One region of the Plantactinospora sp. B24E8 genome, then DNA from elsewhere that is predicted to be linked to it. Evidence: riboswitches for the same ligand, from Rfam matches in the RefSeq annotation. Region 1 holds a riboswitch; the other holds the start of a gene.
The links. Region 1 has a riboswitch for cobalamin ahead of metE (5-methyltetrahydropteroyltriglutamate--homocysteine S-methyltransferase). Riboswitches for the same ligand answer to the same signal wherever they lie in the genome.
Positions count from the first base shown of each region.

Region 2: it holds a riboswitch for cobalamin, as region 1 does, so the genes downstream of both, ABGB21_RS23920 (ribonucleoside-diphosphate reductase subunit alpha) here and metE (5-methyltetrahydropteroyltriglutamate--homocysteine S-methyltransferase) in region 1, are expected to answer to the same signal.

Region 1 covers NZ_JBDPMH010000040.1:17,677-29,415, reverse strand. Annotated here, with positions in the region: gene ABGB21_RS32530 (hypothetical protein) at 19-498, shown strand; gene metE (5-methyltetrahydropteroyltriglutamate--homocysteine S-methyltransferase) at 556-2,808, opposite strand; cobalamin riboswitch at 2,923-3,142, opposite strand; gene ABGB21_RS32520 (glycoside hydrolase family 11 protein) at 3,356-4,396, opposite strand; gene ABGB21_RS32515 (alpha/beta fold hydrolase) at 5,030-5,410, opposite strand; gene ABGB21_RS32510 (LysR family transcriptional regulator) at 5,615-6,538, opposite strand; gene ABGB21_RS32505 (type 1 glutamine amidotransferase domain-containing protein) at 6,674-7,378, shown strand; gene ABGB21_RS32500 (hypothetical protein) at 7,480-8,085, shown strand; gene ABGB21_RS32495 (hypothetical protein) at 8,048-8,713, opposite strand; gene ABGB21_RS32490 (HupE/UreJ family protein) at 8,896-10,113, shown strand; gene ABGB21_RS32485 (metallophosphoesterase family protein) at 10,277-11,739, shown strand, end outside.
Region 2 covers NZ_JBDPMH010000019.1:598-12,336, reverse strand. Annotated here, with positions in the region: gene ABGB21_RS23940 (extracellular solute-binding protein) at 103-1,290, shown strand; gene ABGB21_RS23935 (sugar ABC transporter permease) at 1,298-2,320, shown strand; gene ABGB21_RS23930 (carbohydrate ABC transporter permease) at 2,320-3,186, shown strand; gene ABGB21_RS23925 (ribonucleotide-diphosphate reductase subunit beta) at 3,253-4,248, opposite strand; gene ABGB21_RS23920 (ribonucleoside-diphosphate reductase subunit alpha) at 4,303-6,687, opposite strand; cobalamin riboswitch at 6,899-7,136, opposite strand; gene ABGB21_RS23915 (NAD(P)H-binding protein) at 7,367-8,146, shown strand; gene ABGB21_RS23910 (HNH endonuclease) at 8,586-9,719, opposite strand; gene ABGB21_RS23905 (hypothetical protein) at 9,932-10,120, opposite strand; gene ABGB21_RS23900 (hypothetical protein) at 10,292-10,573, opposite strand; gene ABGB21_RS23895 (hypothetical protein) at 10,570-10,911, opposite strand; gene ABGB21_RS23890 (hypothetical protein) at 10,920-11,739, opposite strand, start outside.

The DNA.
Region 1 (11,739 bases):
CCCGGCCGAAGGAAGACCGTGGACTCGTCCCTCGTGATCCTTGTCGGCGGCACCGCCCTCTTCGCCGGCGCCGTCGCCTACCTGGGTCTGCTGCGTGACCTCGGCCGGCGGCGGGCGGGGTGGGCCGCCGCCGGTGCGACGGCGGCCGTCGCGGTGCTCTTCGCGCTCATGATCTATCTCGCCCACCTGGCGCTGCCCGCCGTGCTGGGCGTTGTCGCCCTGTCCAGCAGCGCGCTCGCCTACCTGGTCCTGCAGCGTGACCTCGGCCGACGGCGGGCGGTGCTGGCCGCCGTCGGCGCGGCGGCCGTGGTCACCGCCAGTTTCCTGCTGGTGCTCTACCTCGCGGTCATCGCCTTCATCGGAGCCGTCGGCGTCTACCTGGTGGCGCGGACCCGGCTCCGGACCGCCCCGGCACTCGCCTTCATGGGCAGCACCCTCGGTGGCCTGCTCGCCGCCTCCGTCCTCGTCTTCTGGGCGAGTCTCACCTACATGATGTGAGCCCCACGCCGAAAGGCCGGGTGGGGGCACCGCGCGGCGATGCCCCCACCCGACGCCTCAACCGGCGCGTACCTCGCGTGCGGCGGCGACCAGGTGTCGCAGTGACGCCTCGACCTCGGGATAACCACGGGTCTTGAGGCCGCAGTCCGGGTTCACCCACAGTCGCTGCGCGGGCACGGCGGCGACCGCCCGGCGTAGGGCGTCGACCACCTCGTCGGGCGACGGCACCCGCGGTGAGTGAATGTCCCAGACGCCCGGACCCACGCCCCGGGAGTAGCCGACCGCCGCCAGGTCGTCGAGCACCTCCATCTTCGACCGGGACGCCTCGATGCTGGTGACGTCCGCGTCCAGGGCGTCGATGGCGGTGATGACCTCCCCGAACTCGCTGTAGCAGAGGTGGGTGTGGATCTGCGTGTCGTCGGCGACACCGCTGGTGGCCAGCCGGAACGCGCCGACCGCCCAGTCCAGGTACGCCTTCTGGTCCGCAGCCCGCAGCGGCAGCGTCTCCCGCAGCGCGGGCTCGTCGACCTGGATCACCCCGATTCCGGCGGCCTCGAGGTCGTGACACTCGTCGCGCAGGGCGAGGGCGACCTGGTCGGCGGTGTCGGCGAGCGGCTGGTCGGTACGGACGAACGACCAGGCCAGGATGGTGACCGGGCCGGTGAGCATGCCCTTGACCGGCTGCTCGGTCAACGACTGGGCGTACCGGGACCACTCGACCGTCATCGGAGCCCGGCGGGCCACGTCGGCGTGGATGATCGGCGGGCGGACGCAGCGCGAGCCGTACGACTGCACCCAACCGTGCTCGGTGGCGGCGAACCCGGCCAGTTGCTCGCCGAAGTACTGGACCATGTCGTTGCGTTCCGGCTCGCCGTGTACCAGCACGTCCAGGCCCAGCCGTTCCTGCAGCCGGATCACCTGTTCGACCTCGGTACGCATCCGCTGGCGGTAACCGGCCTCGTCGAGCCGGCCGGCCCGGAACTCGGCGCGGGCCCGACGCAACTCGTCGGTCTGCGGAAACGAGCCGATGGTGGTGGTCGGCAGCGGCGGCAGCGCGAGCCGGGCCTGCTGGGCGGCAGCCCGCTCCGGGTACGGGCCACGTCGCCGGTCCGCCGGGGTCAGGGTGGCCAGCCGCGACCGTACCGTGTTGTCGCGCCATTCGGCCGGAACGGCCGGCAGCGGCTCGGGCAGCAGGGTGGTGCCGTCGCGCAGCGCGCGGCTGAGCAGCACCACCTCGTCGACCTTCTGCCGGGCGAAGGCGAGTCGCCGGCGCAGGTCGGGGTCGAGTGCCGTCTCGGTGGCGAGGTCCACCGGCACGTGCAGCAGCGAGCACGAGGTGGCGACGGCGACGTGGTCGGCGAGTCCGGTGACGACAGCGCCGGCGGTGATCGCGGCCCGCAGGTCGGTACGCCAGATGTTGCGGCCGTCGACGAGTCCGGCGACGATCGTCCGGCCGCGCAGCGGGCCGGCACCGGCGAGCCTGGTCAGGTTGCCGGGGCCGCCGGCGACCAGGTCCAGGCCGATCGCCTCGACCGGCGTGTCGAGCAGGGCGGGCAACGCGTCGCCGAGTTCGCCGAAGTAGCTGGCGACGAAGATCTTCGGTCGGTGTGGCGCGGCGCAGAGTCGGGTGTAGGCGTCGCGCAGCGCGCTGATCTCGGCCGGGCTGCGGTCGGCGACGTAGCCGGGCTCGTCGAGCTGCACCCACTCGACGCCGGCCCCGGCCAGCACCCGCAGGATCTCGGCGTACGTCCCGACCAGGTCGTCGAGCCGGTCGAACGGGTCACCGTCCGGGGCGGTGGGCTTGGCGAGCAGCAGGAACGTGGCCGGCCCGACCAGTACGGGCCGGGTTCGTATTCCCAGCTCCCGGGCTTCGGCGTACTCGGCCAGCGCCTTTGCCGGGTTCGCCGCGAAGACGGTCTCCGGGCCGATCTCCGGCACGAGGTAGTGGTAGTTCGTGTCGAACCACTTGGTCAGCTCCAGCGCCGGCTCGGCCGCCACCCCACGAGCCATCGCGAAGTACGTGTCCAGCTCGCCCAGTCCGAGCCGGGCGAACCGGTCCGGCACCGCGCCGACCGCCACCGCGGTGTCGAGCACGTGGTCGTAGTAGGAGAACGTGTTGGACGGGATCGAGTCGAGGCGCGCGTCACGCAGCGTCTGCCAGACCTCGGCACGCAGCCCGGCCGCGGTGCGCTCCAGCGCGGCGGCGTCGATCCGGCCCGCCCAGTACGCCTCGACGGCTCTCTTGAGTTCGCGGTTCCCGCCGATGCGCGGGTAGCCGAGCACGGTGCTCTGTCCGAATCCGGTGGTCACAAAGGATTCCCTCCCTCGAAGTGCCCGACGGTCGCTCGGCACGGGCACGGGGGAAGGGCACGCCAGGCGCGCTTCCGCCCTGGCCCTCCCGAGAGGCCGTCGGCGGCGCACACCCTCGGTGTACGCGGTGCGGGCAGGTCTTCGGACTCGTGGGCGCGACCGGCGTACCGGTCTCCTACTGGCCGTCGCTTCCCAGACCCCGTACGGGGTCCAGTGCTCGATGACGGCGGTCGTTCCCACTCACCGCTGCGGGGCAGTCCCGGACTCGCACCGGGTTCCCTCTTACGACGCCCCGACTCGGAAGACGGGGCGAACCAGCACTGTCGAGCATCGTACGTCGTCGCCGTACCGGAGTCGGTGAACCGCACCGAGGTCGGTGAACCGCACCGAGGTCGGTGAACCGCACCGAGGTCGGTGAACCGCGCCGAAGACAACGGTCATCCGGCGGAACCGTTGTCCCGTGAGGGAGGGTTCCGCCGGATGACCGTGGTCCACCGCTGGTGGGTGGGGTGCCGGTTGTCGTCGGCACCCCACCGCACGCGTCAGGTCAGCCGGACGCGCAGGTCGCCGTTGGTGTGGTGTTGTTGCCGTTCTTGTAGAGCGTGATGCCGAAGTTGTTGCCGTTGCCGTTCGGGCGTGCGGTGAGCGTGCCGCTGGTGCCGCTGATCGACGCGTTCCAGCTGTTCTGCAGGCTCTGGCCGCCGTTGGTGCGGATGGTGACGACCCAGTTGTTGGTGCCGCTGACCGAGAAGGTCGTGTTGAACCGGTCGCTCCAGTCCTCGGCGCGGCTCACGCTGACCGAGCAGCTACCGCCACCGTTGCCGGGCGGCGTGGTGGTCGGGTTCGGGTTGGGGTTGCCGCCGCCGCTGCCCTCGCGGACGGTGATGTCGGAGCTTCCCTGGCTCTGGTAGCCCTCGGTCGCCATGACCTGGTAGGCCCAGCTGCTGCCGAGGTTCAGGCCGGCGCGGGCCCAGGCGTCGAAGTGGTTGGCGAGGGTGATGGTGCCACTGCTCCGCTTCGACTGGCGGACGCTCCAGAACTGGTAGAACGTGGCGGTGCCGTCGATCGACGGCTGGTTGACCCGCTGGCTGCGCAGGATGTTGTAGGTGCCGCCGTCGGTGGTCACCGTGCCGAACTGCTGGGCGCCGCTGCTCGGGTTGTAGTTGCCGAAGTTCTCGACGACGTAGTACTCGATGAGCGGGTTCCGCGTCCATCCGTACAGGGCGAGGTAGGTGTTGTTGTTACCCGGGTTGTAGGTGCCCGAGTAGCTGACCGTCCGGCGGCTACCGGTGGCCCAGCCCTTGCCGCCGACCCAGTTGTTGGTGCTCCTGCTCCACGAGCTGGAGTACCGGCCGTTCTCGCGCAGCACCATGCAGGCGTCGCCGCTGTCTTTCCAGAACGAGAAGTAGAACCCGTTGTGGTTGCCGGTGGTGTTCGAGCAGACCTGCCGGTCGGCCTCGGCCTGGGCGGGGCTGCTCACGAGCGTGGTCATGCCGGCGGTGACCAGCGCGATGGCGCAGGCACTGCCGATGAGCATCCTGAGGCGTCCGCGTCTGCGTCCGCTGGACTGGACGGGGGGTGCGTTCATGTACTGCCTTCCTCCTCGTGACGGCTGGCCGGGGCCAGCAGCGCGGGCGACCCGCCGAGGGGCTGCCGGTGGCCGGGGCGACCGCCGGATGTCGGCGTCGTACCGCGCGGTGGTGGTGGGGCCGGTCGCCCTGCTCGACGACCGGAGGAGTAGGTCGCGGTGGGTGGTATCGGCGGTGATTGAGAGCCGTCGATGGCGACAGTATTGGCTTCGCCTCGTTGCCTTGTCAACAACTATCGGAAACGTTGTGGAAACCCGGCCCTGGCCTCGGAATTTGTCCTGAGTGGCAGCTGACCTGGTCAGCAGTCGTGCGGAGCCGGGTCGGACCCGGGGTCGGAGCGCCGAGACTCCGGGGGACGGATCCGGGGTGGTGCCGCCGAAAGTTCCGGAGATCTTCCGGAGCGTGGTTGCCCGGGTGCTGTCGCCGGGGACCGCACCCGTCCGGTCCGGGGCACTCCTCCCGTCGTACCGCATCGCAGGTGCCGGCGGCAACGCCGGCAGACGGGTCCGGCCCCGACACCGGGGGTGTCGGGGCCGGAAAATCTGCCGTGCGGCCGGGACGGGGCTACCAGGTCGCCCGGTCGAGCCAGGACCGGATGCGCCCGGCGGTCTCCCGCCACCGGGGCTCGAGGATCATGCTGTGCCCGCGGTCGTTGAGGGCCAGGTAGTCGGCGCCGAAGTAGCTGGCGCCGCCAGGGCGCCCATGCTGTGCGCGACCAGCACCGGTGGTTGTCCGGCCTGTCCGGCCACGATCTCCAGTTCCTCGGTGACGGCCGCGATGGACCGGGCCAGGAACTGCTCCTCCGGCAGCTTCCGCGACCCGTTGTGGTTGAACCAGCTGAACGCGAGACAGGTCCGGCCGGTGGCGGCGAAGTACGGCAGCCAGTTGTCCCAGAGCCAGGTGCCGTGGCTGCCGCCGTGGATGAAGACGATCGGCGGCGCCGTCGGCTCGCTGTCGGGCCGGGCCCGTTCGATGTGGACCCCGTCCACGTTCAGTTCGTCACGAGTGAACACAAGACACCTCTGGTTGAGCGCTGGGACGGCGCCACCGCCAGCCTCGCGATCCGGGCGGGACCGGGCCGAACGGTGGCGCCTCATGTGCGGCGGGGCCGGCCGGGCGGCCGCTCGTCGCGCGTACCGGTTCAACCGGTACGCACTGACGATAGTGTTGCCCCGCCGGTGCGGGTGCAGCGGCCGGACCTGCGGGCGGAGCGGCGACTACCAGGCGCGGGCGGCCCGGAGGATGACGTCCCGGACCCGGGTCGCCGCCGGATCGGGTACGGAGTTGGCACGTTCGACAATGAAGCCGGTGTTGATCGGCGGCTCCTCGGGTTCGAGGAGCGGGACCAGGGCCCCGGTGCGCAGTTCCTCGACACAGAGGTACCGCGGCAGGACCGTGACCCCGGCACCCGCCACGGTGGCGGCCAGTACGCCGCGCAGGTCCGGGACCACCAGCGCGGGCGGGCTGGTCAGCCGGTTGCGAAACACGTGTCGCCAGTAGCGGCGGAGGATCGGCAGATCCTCGGCGTAGGCGATCAGTGGTACGTCGTCCAGCGGCGCCGGATCGTCGGCGGCCAGCGGGCCGATCCGGGCAGCCCAGGTCGGGGCGGCCACCAGCACGAACTCCTCGTCCATCAGTGGAGTGGCGACGACCGAGCGCCCACGCGGACGGATCGCGGACAGGACGAGGTCGAGCCGACGGGCGCGGAGACCGTCGAGCAGGTCGTCGGCGAGCCCGGCGCTGACCCGTATCCGTACGCCCCGGGCGACCAGCGGAGCGAGGACCGGCAGCACTCGGACGGCCAGCAGCTCGGCCGGGCCACCCAGGTGCACGGGCTCGGCCGGTGCCGTGGTGGTCCGGTCCGCCACCAGGGCGAGCTGGTCCATCGGCGCCGAGATCCGGGCGGCCAGGTCGTGTGCGACGGCGGTGGGGGCCACGCCGCGCGGCAGCCGTTCGAACAGCTGGTGGTCGAGCTGCTGCTCGAGCGAGCGGATCTGACCGGTCACCGTCGGCTGGGCCAGCCCGAGCCTGCGGGCCGCCTCGGTCAACGAACCGGCCCGGTAGACCGCCAGGAAGGTCCGCAACTGGGTCAGATCGAGCGGCCGGCGGCTTGCCGAGCCATCGGAATTCCTTGGGTCCACGCCAGTAATCCTATTGGTTTGCCGAGGGGGCGCCGGCCTACCGTCGGGACCGTCAGACCGGCGTACGCGTACCTGCGCCGCTGGTCAGGAACCCTCCGGCCACCCCGGCCGGAACCGACCGACGGAGTACACGACATGGCCAAGATCCTGTTTGTGATGACCGGCGCCGACCACTGGACGCTGGCCGACGGGCATCGGCATCCCACCGGCTTCTGGGGCGAGGAGTTCGCCGCCCCGTACCGGGCCCTCACCGACGCCGGATACGAGGTGGTGGTCGCCACCCCGGGCGGTGTCGTCCCCACCGTCGACCAGGCCAGCCTGACCCCCGACCGCAACGGCGGTCAGCAGGGCGCCGACGCGGTCGTCGCACTGCTCGACGAGACGGAGGCGCTGCACCGGCCGATCAACCTGGCCGACGTCGACCCCGCCGACTACGTGGCGGTCTTCTACCCCGGCGGCCACGGTCCGATGGAGGACCTGTCCGGCGACGCCGACTCGGCCCGGGTGATCACCGAGACCCTGACTTCCGGCCGGCCGTTGGCGCTGGTCTGTCACGGGGTGGCGGCGCTGCTGGCGACCGGGACGCCGGACGGCGGGTCGCCGCTGCGCGGCTACCGGGTGACCGGTTTCACCCGGATCGAGGAGACCCAGGCAGGTCTCGCCGACCGGGCCAGGTGGGTGCTCCAGGACCGCCTCGTCGCGCTCGGTGTGCAGTTCAGCGAGGGCGCCGCCTGGGCGCCGTACGTGGTCGTCGACCGCAACCTGATCACGGGGCAGAACCCCGCCTCGTCGGCCCGACTGGCCGCCACCCTGCTGGAGCGGCTCGGTAGGGCCGACTGACCCCGGGGCCACCCGGCTCCTTCCGTGGCCGGCGGTCGCGCCTTCTCGCGTGGCCGGCGGTCGCGTCGAGCCCGTCGAACATCGCGAAGGTCCGAACTCTCATGGCAACCGAATTGGAAACCACGCGCCGGACCCGGGTACCCGGCCTGGTCGAACCGCCGCACCGACGGGTACCGCGGTGGACCACTGGCCCGGGCACGTTTGTCATCGAGGTCGTCTCGGCGGTGGCCCGGCAGATCGGCGGCTCCCGGGTCGGGATCCGGCTGTCGCCCGGACTCAACATCCAGGACGCCCCGGAGCCCGACCCGGTGGACCTGCACGCGACGTACGGCGCCCTCGCCGACGGGCTCGCACCACTGCGTCTCGGCTATCTCAGCGTCGTGCACCCCCGGCCCGCCGCCGCGATCGTCCAACAGTTACGGGCGCGGGCCGGCGTACCACTCGTCGCGAACACGGGATTCTCGACGACGAGCACCAGGGACCGGGCGGCGGCACTCGTCGCGGAGGGTGTGGCTGACGCGGTCGCGGTCGGCCGTCCGGCGATCGCCAATCCCGACCTCGTGCGGCGCTGGCGCGACGACCTGCCGGAGACCGAACCGGACACGGCGACCTTCTACACCGGCGGCGCCAGCGGTTACACGGACTATCCGACCCACCGACAGCAGTCGCTCAGCCGAGCCAGACCACGATCCCGGTCAGGTCGTTGAGTACGGCCGCGACGCCCGCCCTGATCGCGTCGGCGCAGCGCTCGGCGGTGAACGAGGCGGGGTCGTAGGTCGAGGACATGCCGAGGCCCTCACCCCGGAACGACGCGCCGGACCAGTCGACCGCCGTGACATTGTGGGTCGGCTCGGCCAGTTCCGCCCCGACCACGAGGAACTGCTGCGCCAGGTGGCTCGCGGTGACCAGCGCGAGGGGGTCGACCAGGTTGTTGCCCGCGCTGACGATCAGGTCCGGCCGCATGTCGATGGCCTGGGTGATGCTGGGCACCAGGTCCTGGTCATCCTTGGCGACCACCGTCCGGAGGTCGACCTCCTCGTCCTCGGCCCAGTCGCCGACCGCCGCCACGACGGCCTTTGTCGGGGCGTCGTCGCCTGTGGTCAGCAGCACCACCCGGTAGTGCTTCGACGGGTGGACCCCGTTCCAGGAGCCGGGTTGGGGCGTGACCGTCGCCTCCGGGGTCGGTCTGGTGGTGGGGTGGACGAATCCCGGGCCGAGCGTGCCGACGGCGCTGGGCTTGGCATGCGGCCGGGACCAGTCGTCACCGGAGCCGCAGCCGGTGATCAGCACGGCGGTCGCCGCCAGTACGGCGACGGCCCGAAGCGGGGGGCGCAAGTGGTCGTCCTCTCGGGTGGTGCGGAAAGCATGCGTGGCTCTCCGTATTCCTATCCCAGTTCGGAGTGCACTCCATACGCCGGGTGCCGTCCCGGACCTTTGTTCTCCAGCGGTTCGCCGACGGTCGGGTTGCTGTTCACCCGGGACGTGCAACGTGCACTGGCTGAATCGAAGGAGCCGCAATGTTACCGCGCGTTCGTCGTGCCGTTATCGGCATCATCGTCGGAATCGCCGCCGCAGTGGTCGCTTTTCTGGGCGCCGCTCCGGCCTATGCCCACGGCTTCACGTCGACCGTTTACGTCGATGTGACCGGAGGCGACGAGGATCACATTCGTACGAAGCTGGAACTCGAATACGACCTCTTTGTCGTCTCGGCCGCCGACTACGAGGACGACGACCCGCTCTTCCGGGCCGGCACCGCCGCGTTCGACGCCGACGACGCCGTCGCGGCGGCTGCGGCGCTGAACACCCACGCGGAGACGGCTGTCCGGTACGTCACCGAGCGCTTCTCGGTCGCCTCGGCCGGCACCGTGTGTACGCCGACTCGGGTCGGTGACTTCACGATCGGCCAACGGGACGGCGTCCCCTACACCGACCTGCTGCTCGACTGGGCCTGTCCGGCCGGAGGTGACTCGCACGAGGTGCGCAGCGGGCTGTTCCCCGACGCCGAGGGCTACGTCAAGGGCACCAAGACCATCGTCACCTACCAGCTCGACGGCCACTCCGGCAGCGCCGCGATCGACGCCGAGCATCCGTCCTTCTCCACCGCCCAGGCGTGGTACGAGCGGTTCTGGGAGTTCTTCCGACTGGGCGGCGAGCATCTGCTGACCGGGATCGACCACATCCTGTTCCTGCTGGCGCTGATCGTCGGCTCCCGGCGGCTGCGGGAGATCGTGCTGGCCGCCACCAGCTTCACCCTCGCCCACTCGGTGACCTTCATGCTTGCCGCGCTCGGGCTGGTCGACGTACCCGGTGCGGTGGTGGAGCCGATCATCGCGTTCTCCATCGCGGTGGTCGCCGGCTGGCACCTGTGGCGGGTCTGGCGGCGCGGCGACCACGCCGCCGACCTGGAGCCGGTTGGGGGTGGCCACCTCAGCCTGGACCGGGCCGGCTGGATCCGGCTCGGAGTGGTGTTCTGCTTCGGTCTGGTGCACGGCCTGGGCTTCGCGGGCGCGCTCGGGATCAACGAGGCGTGGTCCTGGACCCTGCTTTGGTCCCTTCTGGTGTTCAACATCGGCATCGAGACCGTTCAGTTGGCGATCATCGCGATTGTCTTCCCGTTGTTGTTCGTATTGCGCCGCCGTTCGCCGAAACTCGGCACCTGGGCCACCGGCGTTGTTTCCGCAGGGGTGTCCGTTATGGGGCTGGTCTGGTTCGTGCAACGCCTGGTCGGCGCCTGAGAACGCCGCAGGAATTGCGTGAAGTGCAACCGGCCGCAAGATCGCGTTCATGGCGGGTTCATCATGCGGCGAAAGGTTGAGAACGCTTCTCCGCAAAATGGGAAAGCTTTTCCATATCTCTTTATCGGAAGAGGGAACAAAGTCGATGGCATTGAGTGACTCAATGCGGACCCCCGGGCTCACGCGGCGCCGCATCGCCGTCGGAGCCAGTGCGGGATTTCTGGGCCTGTCCCTGGCCCTCGGCAGTGGTCTGTCGGCCACCGCCTTCGCCGCCGAGCCCGCCACGTTCACCGGCATCGTCCTCGGCGTGGGCGCCGACGAGACCCAGCGCATCGTGACCTGGTACACCTCGGCCGACATCGCGCAGAAGGTCCAGCTCGCCCCGACCTCCTCGATCGTGGACGGCGAGTTCCCGGCAGACGCGATCACCTTCGACGCCGTCGGTGCGGCGAACACCTCCACCACCGGCTTCAACCGGCACGCCACCCTCACCAACCTGCGGGAGAACACGGCGTACTCCTACCGGGTCGGTGGCGAGGGCAACTGGTCCACGGCGTACTCGTTCAAGACCCACGACTTCGAGGGCGACTACGACTTCCTGTTCTTCGGCGACCCGCAGATCGGCTCGTCCGGCGACATCGCGAAGGACCAGGCCGGCTGGGCGGAGACCCTGCGCTACGCCACCACCGCGAACCCGGACATCGAGCTGCTGGTCTCCGGTGGTGACCACGTCGAGTCCGCGAACAACGAGGCCCAGTGGGACGCGTTCCTCGCCCCCGACCAGCTGCGGCAGTACCCGGTTGCGGCGACCATCGGTAACCACGACGTCGGCGGCAAGTCCTGGGAGCAGCACCACTTCACCCCGAACACGGACCGGTCGAGCCAGTACTACAACGGCGACTCGGCGACCCGGTCCGGCGGTGACTTCTGGTACATCTACAAGGACACGCTGTTCATCGACCTGAACAGCAACAGCTACGTCAACCCGACCGACGGCTCGCTGGGTGGCGACAAGGCGCACGTCGCGTACGTCACCGACGTCGTGAAGAAGCACGGCGCCGAGGCGAAGTGGACGGTGCTGGTCTACCACCACGCGATCTACTCGGCGGCCAGCCACTCCACCGACGGGGACAACAAGCAGCGGCGGAAGGACTTCACCACCGCCTTCTCCGACCTCGGCGTCGACCTGGTACTGCAGGGCCACGACCACGTCTACACCCGCAGCTACTCGATCAAGAACGGCCAGAAGGAGAACCCGGACGAGCAGCCGGGCGCCGACGAGGTCTTCCCCGGCCCGGGTGGCGTCATCTACGTGACGGCGAACTCGGCCTCCGGTTCGAAGTACTACGACATCAAGAAGCCGGACAACTCCGGTACCGGTGTCGAGGGCCTCGGCCCGGACCCGCTGAACCCGGACAACTACTGGTTCAACTCCGCGCAGAACCAGGAGCACGTCCGCAGCTACGTCAAGGTGGGCGTCAAGTCCGACAAGCTGGTCGTCGAGAACATCCGCAGTGGCACCTGCGCGGCGCCGAACGCCGCCGTCGAGAAGGGCCTCTCCTGCGTCAACACCCCCGACGGTCAGCCGGTCGGCTCGATCGTCGACAAGGTGACGGTGCACCCGTA
Region 2 (11,739 bases), on a different contig from region 1:
CTACTGACTCTGTCGGTAGTCCTGGCGACGGGCGTCCTGGGAACGGCCGCCTGTGGTTCCGGGGATTCGGAGGGTGACGGCGGTAGTGGCGGCAAGGTCACGATGAGCTTCTGGCACAACGCCTCGACGGGTCCGGGCAAGGCGTTCTGGGAGAAGACCGTCGCCGACTTCCAGGCTGCCAACCCGAACGTGACGATCGAGATCCAGTCGATCCAGAACGAGGACCTGGACGGCAAGCTGCAGACCGCGCTGAACTCCGGGGACGCCCCGGACGTGTTCCTGCAGCGCGGCGGCGGCAAGATGGCCGCGATGGTCAAGGCCGGCCAGTTGATGGACATCACCGGCGGGATCACCGACGCGACCAAGAAGGTGGTCTCGGAGGGGTCGTTCAAGGCGCAGACGATCGACGACAAGGTCTACGCGATGCCGGTGGCGGTCCTGCCCGGCGGCTTCTTCTACAGCAAGGACCTGTTCGCCAAGGCCGGCATCACCCAGACGCCGACCACGCTCGCCGAGCTCCAGACCGCCGTCGACAAGCTGAAGGCCTCGGGCACCCAGCCGATCGCCATCGGCGCCAAGGACGCCTGGCCGGCCGCCTTCTACTACTACTTCTTCGCGCTGCGCGAGTGCAGCACGGCCACGCTCACCGAGACGGCCAAGACCATGAACTTCGACGACCCCTGCTGGTTGAAGGCCGGGCAGGACGTCCAGCAGTTCGCCGCGACGCAGCCGTTCAACAACGGCTTCCTGACGACCTCGGCCCAGCAGGGCGCGAACAGTTCGGCCGGTCTGCTCGCCAACCACAAGGCGGCGATGGAGCTCATGGGCGCCTGGAACCCGGGCGTCATCGGCTCGTTGACGCCGGACCAGAAGCCGCTGCCCGACCTGGACTGGTTCCCGTTCCCCAGCATCGAGGGCGGCGCGGGTGAGCCCGGGGCGATCCTCGGCGGCGTCGACGGGTACTCCTGCTCCGCGAAGGCCCCGAAGGCGGAGTGCACCGCCTTCCTCAACTTCATGGTGCAGACGCCCGTGCAGCAGGCGTACTACACGGCGTTCCAGGCGCCGCCGGTGAACAGCGAGGCGCAGGCCGCGGTGACCGAGCCGCACCTGAAGTCCGTACTCGCGGCCTACAGCAAGGCCCCGTACGTCTCGCAGTGGCTCGACACGGTCTACGGGCAGAACGTCGGCAACGCCCTCAACACCGCCGTGGTGAACCTGCTGGCCGGTAAGGGCACCCCCGAGGACATCGTCAGCGCGGTCAAGACCGCCGCCCAGCGGTCGGTGAGATAACCACCTCATGTTCGACACAGACCGCGAGAGCGTGCAGCTCGCGCAGGACCGGTCGGCGGAGATGACGACGGTCGGGGGTGGCACGCCTGTCGTGCCGCCCCCGACCCGGCGCCGTCGCCGCAAGGGCATCGGCTGGCCCGCCCGGCTGGAAATCGCGCTGATGACGGGGCCGACACTGCTCGTCTTCCTGTCCTTCGTCATCCTTCCCGTCGCCATGGCCGCCTACTACGGCTTCTTCAGCTGGCAGGGGTACGGCCCACCCACCGAGTTCGTCGGCCTGCGCAACTACGTGCTGATCTTCCAGGACGGCACGTTCGTCGACGCCCTGCAGCACAACGCGGCGATCGTCGTGCTGTCGCTGGTACTGCAGGGGCCGGCCGCGCTCCTGCTCGCCCTGCTGCTGAACCGGAAGATGCGGGGCCAGACCCTCATCCGGGTCCTCGTCTTCGTCCCGTACGTGATCTCCGAGGTGGTCGTCGGTACCGGCTGGAGCCTGCTGCTCCAGGGCAACGGCGCCGTCAACGCGCTGCTCGAGGATCTGGGGATGGGTTGGCTGAGCAGCGACTGGCTCTCCGACCCGGACAAGGCCATCTGGACGCTGATGGGCATCCTCACCTGGAAGTACATCGGCTTCGCCGTGATCCTCTTCCTCGCCGGCCTGCAGGGCATCCCGGAGGAGCTGACCGAGGCGGCGGCGATCGACGGGGCGTCCTACTGGCAGATCCAGCGCCGGATCACCCTGCCCCTGCTCGGGCCGACGATCCGGATCTGGGCCTTCCTGTCGATGATCGGCGCCCTGCAACTGTTCGACCTCGTCTACATCATCTGGGGCCAGTACATCGCCTCGACGGCGGGCACGTCGACGATGGCCACGTACATGGTGGCCAACGGCCGGATGGCCGGCGAGTACGGGTACGGCAACGCGGTGGCCGTGGTGCTGTTCGCCGTCTCGCTCGTCGTGGCGCTGGTCTACCAGCGGTTCGTCCTGCGCCGTGACACCGAGGGCGCGATCACCGGAGGGAGGAACTGATGGCCGCGACCGCCGTAGCCGCGCGCGGGCCGATCCGGGCGCGCCGGAAGACGGGCCGGGGCGACCCGGCCGTGTATCTGGTCGCGGTGCTGCTGATCGGGGCGATGCTGGCCCCGGTCGTCTACATCATCCTCGGCGGCTTCCGGACGAACTCGCAGATCACCAACGACCCGGCGGGCTGGCCGAGTCCGTGGCAGACCGGCAACTACCTCGACGTGCTGACCGGTGAGGTGTTCTGGCGTCAGGTGCTCAACTCCACCATCGTCGCCGTGGTCACCACCGCGGGTGTGATCACGCTCGGCCTCATGACGAGTTACATCCTCGCCCGCTACCGGTTCCGGGGCCGGGGAGCGATGTACTCGCTCTTCGCCGCCGGCCTGATGTTCCCGCTCACCGTGGCGATCACCCCGCTCTACATCCTGGTCAGGACGCTCGGGCTGATGAACACGCTGCCCGGGGTGATCCTGCCGCAGATCGGGTTCGCCATCCCGATGACGATCATCATCCTGGTGCCGTTCGTCCGGGCCATCCCGGACGAGATCCAGGAGGCGGCGTCGATCGACGGCTGCGGCCGGCTCGGCTTCTTCTGGCGGATGGTGCTGCCGCTGTCCCTGCCGGGGGTGGTCACCGTGGCCATCCTGACCTTCATCAACAGTTGGAACAGCTACCTGTTGCCGCTGTTCATCCTCAACCGGGAGGAGACCTTCACGCTGCCCCTCGGCGTGCAGGCCTTCGCGTCGCAGTACTCGGTCGACACGGCCAAGGTGCTGGCGTTCACCTCCCTGTCGATGCTTCCGGCACTGCTGTTCTTCAGCCTGTTCCAGCGTCGGATCGTCGGCGGGCTGACCGGAGCAGTGAAGGGCTGAGTCCGCCCGGCACGACAACCGCGCGGTGGGCGTCCGGAACCGGTCGCCCGCCGCGCGGCATCCGGGTCAGAAGTCGTCGTCGAACCGAACCGTCCCGGTCACCCCGACCTGGTACGCCGACACCCGCCGCTCGAAGAAGTTCGACAGTTCCTGGACGTCCTGCAACTCCATGAAGGCGAACGGGTTGCCCGATCCGTACAGCGGCGCGATGTCCAGCTGGGCCAGCCGGCGGTCCGCGACGTGCTGCAGGTACTCCCGCATGTCCGGCAGGGAGAGCCCGGGCACCCCCTGGCCGAGCAGGTCCTCGGCGAACTGCACCTCGCACTCGACCGCCTCGGCGAGCATCTGCCGTACCTGCTCCGCCAGCTCGGCGTCGAAGAGTTCCGGCTCCTCCTGGCGGACCGTGTCGACCACGTCGAAGGCGAACGCCATGTGCATCGACTCGTCGCGGAACACCCAGTTGGTGCCGGAGGCGAGCCCGTGCAGCAGCCCCCGGGACCGCAGGAAGTAGACGTACGCGAAGGCGCCGTAGAAGAACAGCCCTTCGATGCAGGCGGCGAAGCAGATCAGGTTGAGCAGGAACGCCCGCCGGTCCTCCCGGGTCTCCAGCTTGCGCAGCTCGAAGATCGAGTCGATCCAGCGAAAGCAGAACTCGGCCTTGCGCCGGATCGACGGGATGTTGTCGATCGCCGCGAACGCCGCGAACCGTTCCGTCTCGTCCGGCACGTACGTGTCGAGCAGGTTGAGGTAGAACTGGACGTGCACCGCCTCCTCGAAGAGCTGGCGGGACAGGTAGAGCCGGCCCTCCGGCGAGTTGACGTGCTGGTAGAGGTTGAGCACCAGGTTGTTCGCGACGATCGTGTCCCCGGTGGCGAAGAACGCGACCAGCCGGCTGACCAGGTGCCGTTCGGCCGGGGTGAGCCGCTCCAGGTCGGCGAGGTCGCTGTGCAGGTCGACCTCCTCGACGGTCCAGGTGTTCTTGATCGCGTCGCGGTACCGGTCGAAGAAGTGCGGGTAGCGCATCGGGCGCAGGGTCAGGTCCAGACCCGGGTCGAGCAGCATGGTCTCAGTTCTCGCTTTCGGCGGTCGTGGTCGGGTACGTCGTCGGGTGGCCGCTCACTGGCAGGCCTCGCAGGCCTCCGGGTTCTCCAGTGAGCAGGCCAGGGCCGCGTCGACGGCGTCGCCCGTACCCGCGCCCCCGGTTGGCAGGGTGACCAGCGGTCCCCGGAGGACTCCGGCCCGGACCGGGGAGACGGTCGCCTGCTGGATCCGGGTCGCCGGCCGGGACCGCAGGTAGTAGGTGGTCTTCAGACCGGACTTCCAGGCGTACAGGTACATCGAGCTGAGCCGGCCGATCTCCGGGGAGGCCATGAAGAGGTTCAGCGACTGCGACTGGTCCACGTACGGGGCCCGGGCCGCCGCCAGGTCGATCAGCGAACGCTGCGGCAGCTCCCAGGCAGTCCGGTACAGCTCCCGCAGTTCCGCCGGAAGCGCCTCGATCCCCTGCACCGAGCCGTCCGCCCGCTTGATCGCGGTACGGATCTCCTCGGTCCAGAGCCCGCGCGCCTTCAGCTCCCGGACCAGCGCGGTGTTGATCTGCAGGAACTCGCCGCTGAGGGTTTCCCGCTTGAACAGGTTGGAGACCTGCGGCTCGATGCACTCGTAGCAGCCGGCGATCGAGGCGATGGTCGCGGTCGGGGCGATCGCCACCAGCAGCGAGTTGCGCAGCCCGTGTGCGGCGACCCGGTCCCGCAGCGCCGCCCAACGCTCGGCCTGGACGCCGGTGACCCCCCACAGGTCGGGCTGGAGCTGCCCGGCCGCGGCCCGGGTCTCGGCGTACGCCGGGTGTGCGCCGAACTCCTCGGCGAGCCCGGCCGAGGTCTCCAGCGCGGTCAGGTAGACCTCCTCGGCGATCCGGGTCGACAGTTCCCGGGCCTCGGCCGAGTCGAACGGCATCCGGAGCGCGAAGAAGACGTCCTGCAGCCCCATCATGCCGAGCCCGACCGGTCGCCAGCGGGGGTTGCTCGCCGCCGCCTGCGGGCTCGGGTAGTAGTTGATGTCGATCACCCGGTCGAGGAACGTCACGGCGGTCCGGACCGTCTCCCGCAGCCGCGCCCAGTCGATCCCGTCGCCATCGGTGGCGTTCCCGGCCAGGTGCGCGGCCAGGTTGATCGAGCCGAGGTTGCAGACCGCGGTCTCGGAATCGTTCGAGACCTCGATGATCTCGGTGCAGAGGTTCGACAGGTGCACCACGTTGCCGGGCCGCCCGGTCTGGTTGCAGAGCCGGTTCGAGGTGTCCTTGAAGGTCATCCAGCCGTTGCCGGTCTGGGCCAGGGTCCGCATCATCCGGCCGTACAGTTCCCGGGCCGGGAGCTGGCGGACGTACCGGCCCTGTTCCTCGGCCGCCCGGTAGGCCGCGTCGAACTCGTCACCCCACAGGTCGGGCAGCTCCGGGACCTCGTCCGGGTCGAACAGCGACCACACCCCGTCGGCCTCGACCCGGCGCATGAACTCGTCCGGGATCCAGTTGGCCAGGTTGAGGTTGTGGGTACGCCGGGCGTCCTCGCCGGTGTTGTCCCGCAGCTGGAGGAAGTCCTCGATGTCCGGGTGCCACGGCTCCAGGTAGACACAGGCCGCGCCCTTGCGCCGACCGCCCTGGTTGACCGCGGCCACCGACGCGTCGAGGGTACGCAGGAACGGCACGATCCCGTTCGACTGCCCGTTGGTGCCCCGGATCAACGCACCTCGGGACCGGACCCGCGACCAGGCGATGCCGATCCCGCCGGCGAACTTCGACAGGTGCGCGACCTGCGCGTACCTGTCGTAGATCGAGCCGAGCTCGTCGCGCGGCGAGTCGACCAGGTAGCAGGAGGACATCTGGGTGTGCCGGGTGCCGGAGTTGAACAGCGTCGGCGAGCTGGGCAGGTACGCCAGCGACGACATCAGCCGGTAGAAGCCGATCGCCTCACCGGGGGTACGGGACAGGCCGCAGGCGACCCGGAGCAGCCAGTACTGCGGGGTCTCCACCACGAGCCGGCTGGTCGGGTGGCGCAGCAGGTAGCGGTCGTAGACCGTGCGCAGTCCGAAGTACTCGAAGCGCCGGTCGGCGTCCGGGTCGACGGCGTCGTCGAGCTTGCGGGCGTTGATCCGGACGAACTCGGCGGTCTCGTCACCGACCAGGCCCTGCTCGTGCCCGAGTCGGATCGCCTGGCTGAACGAGGCGATCCCCTGGCCCCGGACCTCCTTGTCGACGTAGCCGGCGAGCAGCCGGGCGGCAAGCCGGGAGTACTGCGGTTCCTCGCCGATCATCTCGGCGGCGGTCTGGATGGAGAGCCGGTCGAGTTCGGCGGTGGTCGCGCCGTCGTACAGGCCGCTGATGGTCCGGGTCGCCACCCGCAGCGGGTCGACGTCGGTCAGGTCGTCCGCCCACCGCTCCACCGCCCGGACGATCTTGTTGACGTCCACCGGCTCGGTGTCGCCGTTACGCTTACGGACCCGCATCTGCGGACGTCGGGACGCGGACGCCTCGCTGTCTCCCGTCTCCGGGCCGGTCGTCGGGACCTCGGTGACCGTCACAATCTTCTCCTCGCGCGCTCGCCTCCGGATGGTCCGGCAGGCGCGCGGGGACACGGCGACACCGCGACGGGTACGCACGATCGCGTACGTCGAGTGGCGTCGGCCGTCCCGCGCGGCCTCGGACCGCCGCGTACCGACGGGTACGCGGCGCGCTGGCAGGTCTTCGGACTCGCGGGCCGGCACGGGGGTCGCCCGTGTTCGCCTACTGGCCGTCGCTTCCCAGGCACATCCGGCGGTTGCCGGACGTCGTCCCAGTGCGTGATGACGGCGGTCGTTCCCACTCACCGCTGCGGGGCAGTCCCGGATTCGCGCCGGGTTCCCTCTTGCCTCGGCCGCCGTGGAGCGGCGGCCGAACCAGCTGCGTGAGACACCATATATAGGGCCACCCCAAAAGTCACACCCAAGATGTCGTGTCGGCGTGTCGCCATGATCACCGTCGAGGGAGAGTTTGGGGCGGGTGCCGGTCACACCCACGGTCGGCGTCCCGTCCACCGGGCATGGCAACAACCACCATCCGAAGGACAGGTCCACGAAACCGCCCCGCCGTACCGGCCGGGCGGGTCACCCTCGACGGAGCGGCGCGCACAATCCGGGGAGGGCGGCGATGACGGTCCTGGTCACCGGCGCGACCGGACGCCTCGGCCGGGTCCTCACCCCGACACTGGCCGGCTACGGCCACCCGACCCGGGCGATGAGCCGTACCCCGAAGGGTGGCGACGGCGTCGACCGGATCCGGGCCGACCTCGCCACCGGCGAGGGCCTGGCCGCCGCGCTGGACGGGGTCGAGACCGTGGTCCACCTCGCGTCGGCGCCGTACCAGCGCGGCTACACCCGGCAGGTCGACGTCGACGGCACCCGCCGGCTGGTCGACACCGCCGGCCCCGCCGGGGTACGCCACCTGGTGTACGTCTCGATCGTCGGCATCGACCGGGTACCGTGGTCGTACTACCGGCTGAAACTCGACGCCGAGGCGATCGTGGCGGCCGGTCCGGTGCCGTGGACGATCCTGCGGGTCACCCAGTTCCACGACCTGATCGACGAGGCGCTGACCAGACTCGCCCGGTTCCCGGTGCTGCCGGTCGACCCGAAGATCGTCGGACAACCGGTCGACGTCCACGACGTCGCGGCCCACCTGGTACGCCGGATCTCCGCCCCGGCAACCCGGACCATCGAGGAGTACGGCGGCCCGGAGGTGCTGGGTCTGGCGGACGTCGCCCGGGCCTGGCTGGCCGCCCGGGGTGTCCGGCGGCCGCTGCTCCGGCTGCCCGTGCCGGGCCGGTTCGGTCGGGAGCTGCGCGCCGGGGCGCTGACCACCGACCGTGGAGACCGGGGCCGCATCACCTGGTCCGACTACCTGGCCGGACGGTCCGCCGGACCTGGGTGACCCGCTGCACCGTGTCGACGCGGGGTCGCTGATCCCAGTCGGACGACTGCGGCGTTTCGGTCAGCCCGGGCAGCACCGGGAACGGATTGCGCCTCGGGCATTCCGGGAACAGAGGAGTTCTGAACTGGACCCTCCTCATCGCGCCGGAACCGTCGAGGAGTACGCCGGTCCCGAGGTACCGGGTATCGCGGACCTGGCCCGAGCGTGGCTGACCGCCCGAGGCGTCCGGCGACCGCTGCTCCGGCTGCCCGTGCCGGGTCGGCTGGGCCGGGCGTTCCGCTCCGGGGCGTTGACCACCGACACCGGAGACCGGGGCCTGATCACCTGGTCCGACTACCGGGTCGGACGGCGTACCAGTCCGGGGTGACCTGCTGTACGGGTTGGTGATCCTGGTCTGGTCGTGGCTATCGTCGCCGGGCGGGTCCGCCATGCTGCTGGATCACGCGGCTTTGAACACCGTCTCGGCGTGCCACTCCAGGAACTCGCGGCTCGGTCGGTCAGCCCGCCGCTCCGGAAGCGCGATCTCGGTGCCCACCTTGGCGTAAAACTGGTCGCCGTTGCCGAACTCGCTGCGAAGTCGCGGGCTGACCAGCAGCCGGTGTTTCGGGTCGACGCTCAGATAGCCCTGGTCGAACATGATGTGCACGTCCGACCGGAGCAGCAGACCATTGTCGAGCCGGTGCTCACCACCCTTGCTGAGCGGCCGAATGTGGGCGGCCTGCAACACCGGCCGGACCCGGTTGCCGGTGATGGCACAGCGGCGGTCGTACGCCCCCAACACCACCGCCTTGAACGACTGCTGACCGAGCCGCTGGGGCGCGAGGCGGGGGTCGCCGTACACCGGGCCGGGCCGATGCCACGGCTCGGCCATGTCGATCTCGACCGGCCGGTCGACGAGCCGCTCGACGAGCAGGTGGAAGTAGTCGACCGCAGGATGTGTGGCCAGGTCGTAGCCCTTGCCCTGCACGATGTTCGAGGCGAAGTCCGGTGGCGGGCCGGCCAACGCGTCGGCCGGAAAGAACCGGGTGTCCCGGACGAAGATGCAACCGATGACCGGGTCCTCATCCAAGGCGATCGGCGCTCTGCGATACCGCCCGACACTCCGGCGCATCTCATCGAGACTCGACACGCCGTTCGCCTCGCCGAACAAATTCCACGCCTCCGAGATCGGCAACTGGACGAACCCGCTGAAGAAGCCGCCGCCGACCACCCGGTTGTGTGGGTAGTGCGTCTTGAAGAAGAACGGCTCCCCCGGGGTCAGGGCCCGGAATGTGCCGCCCGACGGTCGCCAGAAGTTGACCTCGTTCAGGGCAGGCCGCGCGGCGAGGAAGCGGTACCAGTCCGGGTCGGTCACCCCCACGAACGCCTTCACGTCGAGCAGTGTGCACACCTGTCGATCAATCTGACACCGCCCGAACGGGCACTTGCCCCCGACGCCAACGGACTGCAACTCGTCGTCGCGGTGGTGACGGCCCTCGGTCTGGTGGTCGCGGCGTTCGCGGTACCCGATCGGAGGCCCGCAAATCCGCAGCTTGACGTCGTACAGCTTCTGGGCCGTTTCGAACTCGGCCATCAGCTTCTCGGTGAACGGCTGGCGCCAGCTCGCCGCGCAGCAGTGCGTGCAGCAACGTCAGGAAGTGCGACCTCCCGGACCCGAACGGCCCGTGCAGGTACGCAACCCTCGACGTGCAGCCGGCGCCCGGCGACGCTGGCGGCAAGCTTGAGCAAAAATCGCCGGTGCTGCTCCGCTCGGGAAGCTTTGCCAGTCCGAGGCTCACGCCGTCACTATCTTTTGCGGCTCAGGATCTGGCCGAGCACCATGAACGCCGCAGCGACACAGATCCCTCGGCCGGCCCAAATGACGATGGAAATCGGCGTCTGTAGGTCGCCGCCTATCGGCCAGCGCACGGCAAGCAGGAGGAACCCGACCAGCGCCCCGACGAGGGAGAGCGCCAGCAGCGCTTCACCGATCATTCGAAGGGCCAAACCACTACGCGAACGAACCCTGCCGCTCTGCGGCCCGGTCGTCCCCAACGGCGCCCCTCCCCGATGGCTCGGGTACGTCACGAGTCAGTCTGTGGTCGATGGTCGGTCTCTCGTCACGGAACCTCGCACGTCCGAGGTGTCAGCTTCCGTCCTCGTCGGTCAGGCAACCTCGAAATGGATCGCGGAGAGGCCACAGGTGAGTCCGAGTCCCGCGACCACCACGCCGATACGCGGCCAGGGCACGTCGCTGGCCGGCCGGACTCCGACGGAGACAGCGACGGCAAGCGTGGCCGTGGCGACGAGGAGCATCGCGATCCGTAACACGCGCCCGGCGAGGCTCTCCAGATGCCAGAAGGTCATACCAAGGACTGCCGCCGCGAACACGATGACGCATATTGAGATCAACGGGAGCGCAATCTGCCAGCGGTGCCGTGGGTTCATCGGGCCTCGTTCTCGGGCCCCGAACGAGTCTCGTCCACATCAACGACGTCGTCCGGTTCCACTGTCAGGTCGTCACCGGCCGCACGCAGCTGGCCAGCCTGCTGCTCGACGTCGGCGAGTTGGTCAGTAGAAAGCCACTGACGGTCGGCGGCGTATTGGGCGAACGCCTCACCCAGGCCCTGTCCGTGCCAGGACTGGCTGCCAGCCTCTCTGAGGCCGAGCTCCCCGCTCAGGACGGATTTTGCGAGTCCGCCAAGGGGGTGGTCCTCATCTCTCATCTGGGCCAGCTTGGCCAGGAGAGCACGAGCCAACGGCTGCTGCGAGATGTCGTCGGGCAAGACCACTCCTAGTCCAGAGCAGGATGGTGATAGGGCTTGACTTGGGGAAGGGAGCCCAGGCCCAGTCGGGCATCGACCGCGCTGATCAACGCTCCGAGGCTCTTGAAGGTCACCTCGGCGTTGCCGTAGACCGTCGAGATCTCCTTGTAGAGATCATATGCCTGCCACGCGTAATAGGCCGCCGCTCCATAGCCCGCGACCGCGCCGATGCCAGTCTTGATCGTGGCCGTACCGACGGCACCCGCGACGCAGACCATAATGAGTGCGTCGAGCAACTTGCCCAGCAGATTCGTCAACGCGGCGAAAAGGTTCTTCGCGGCTTCCGACACCTGTGCGTAGAGATCCGCATACCTGTCCAACACGCCGTGGGCCGTCATCGCCGCACCACCAAGAACAAGCTGGAACTCCTGCTCGGCCTCTGCCGCGTTGCCCCGCCACACCTCCGACACGTCGGCCGCACCTGTGGTCAGGTTCCGGCTGACGTCCAACATCGCGTCGCCGACCGCGCGCCAGGCCGCGCCGCAGTACGTGTACGACTCCCAGTCTCCGGCCACGAGCTTGCCCCACCCCTCGAAGGGATCGACGCCGAACAGCCAGGTGCTGACCTGCCGCGCCCATGCGGACGGGCTGACCAGATCGGACAAGAGATTGATCTGGAACTCCTCTATGCCGGAGGCATAGTTCGGGGCCCCGAGCTGCTGGCCAGGCTCGGCAACGTCGGAGAAGAGCGAACGCGGCGCGCTGGGCCAGAGATCAGGCCGCCGCTCGGCGAGCGCTCCGCCGAGGCCGCCCGGGTCCTTGGCGCCCGGATAGGTCTGGTCAAGGCGG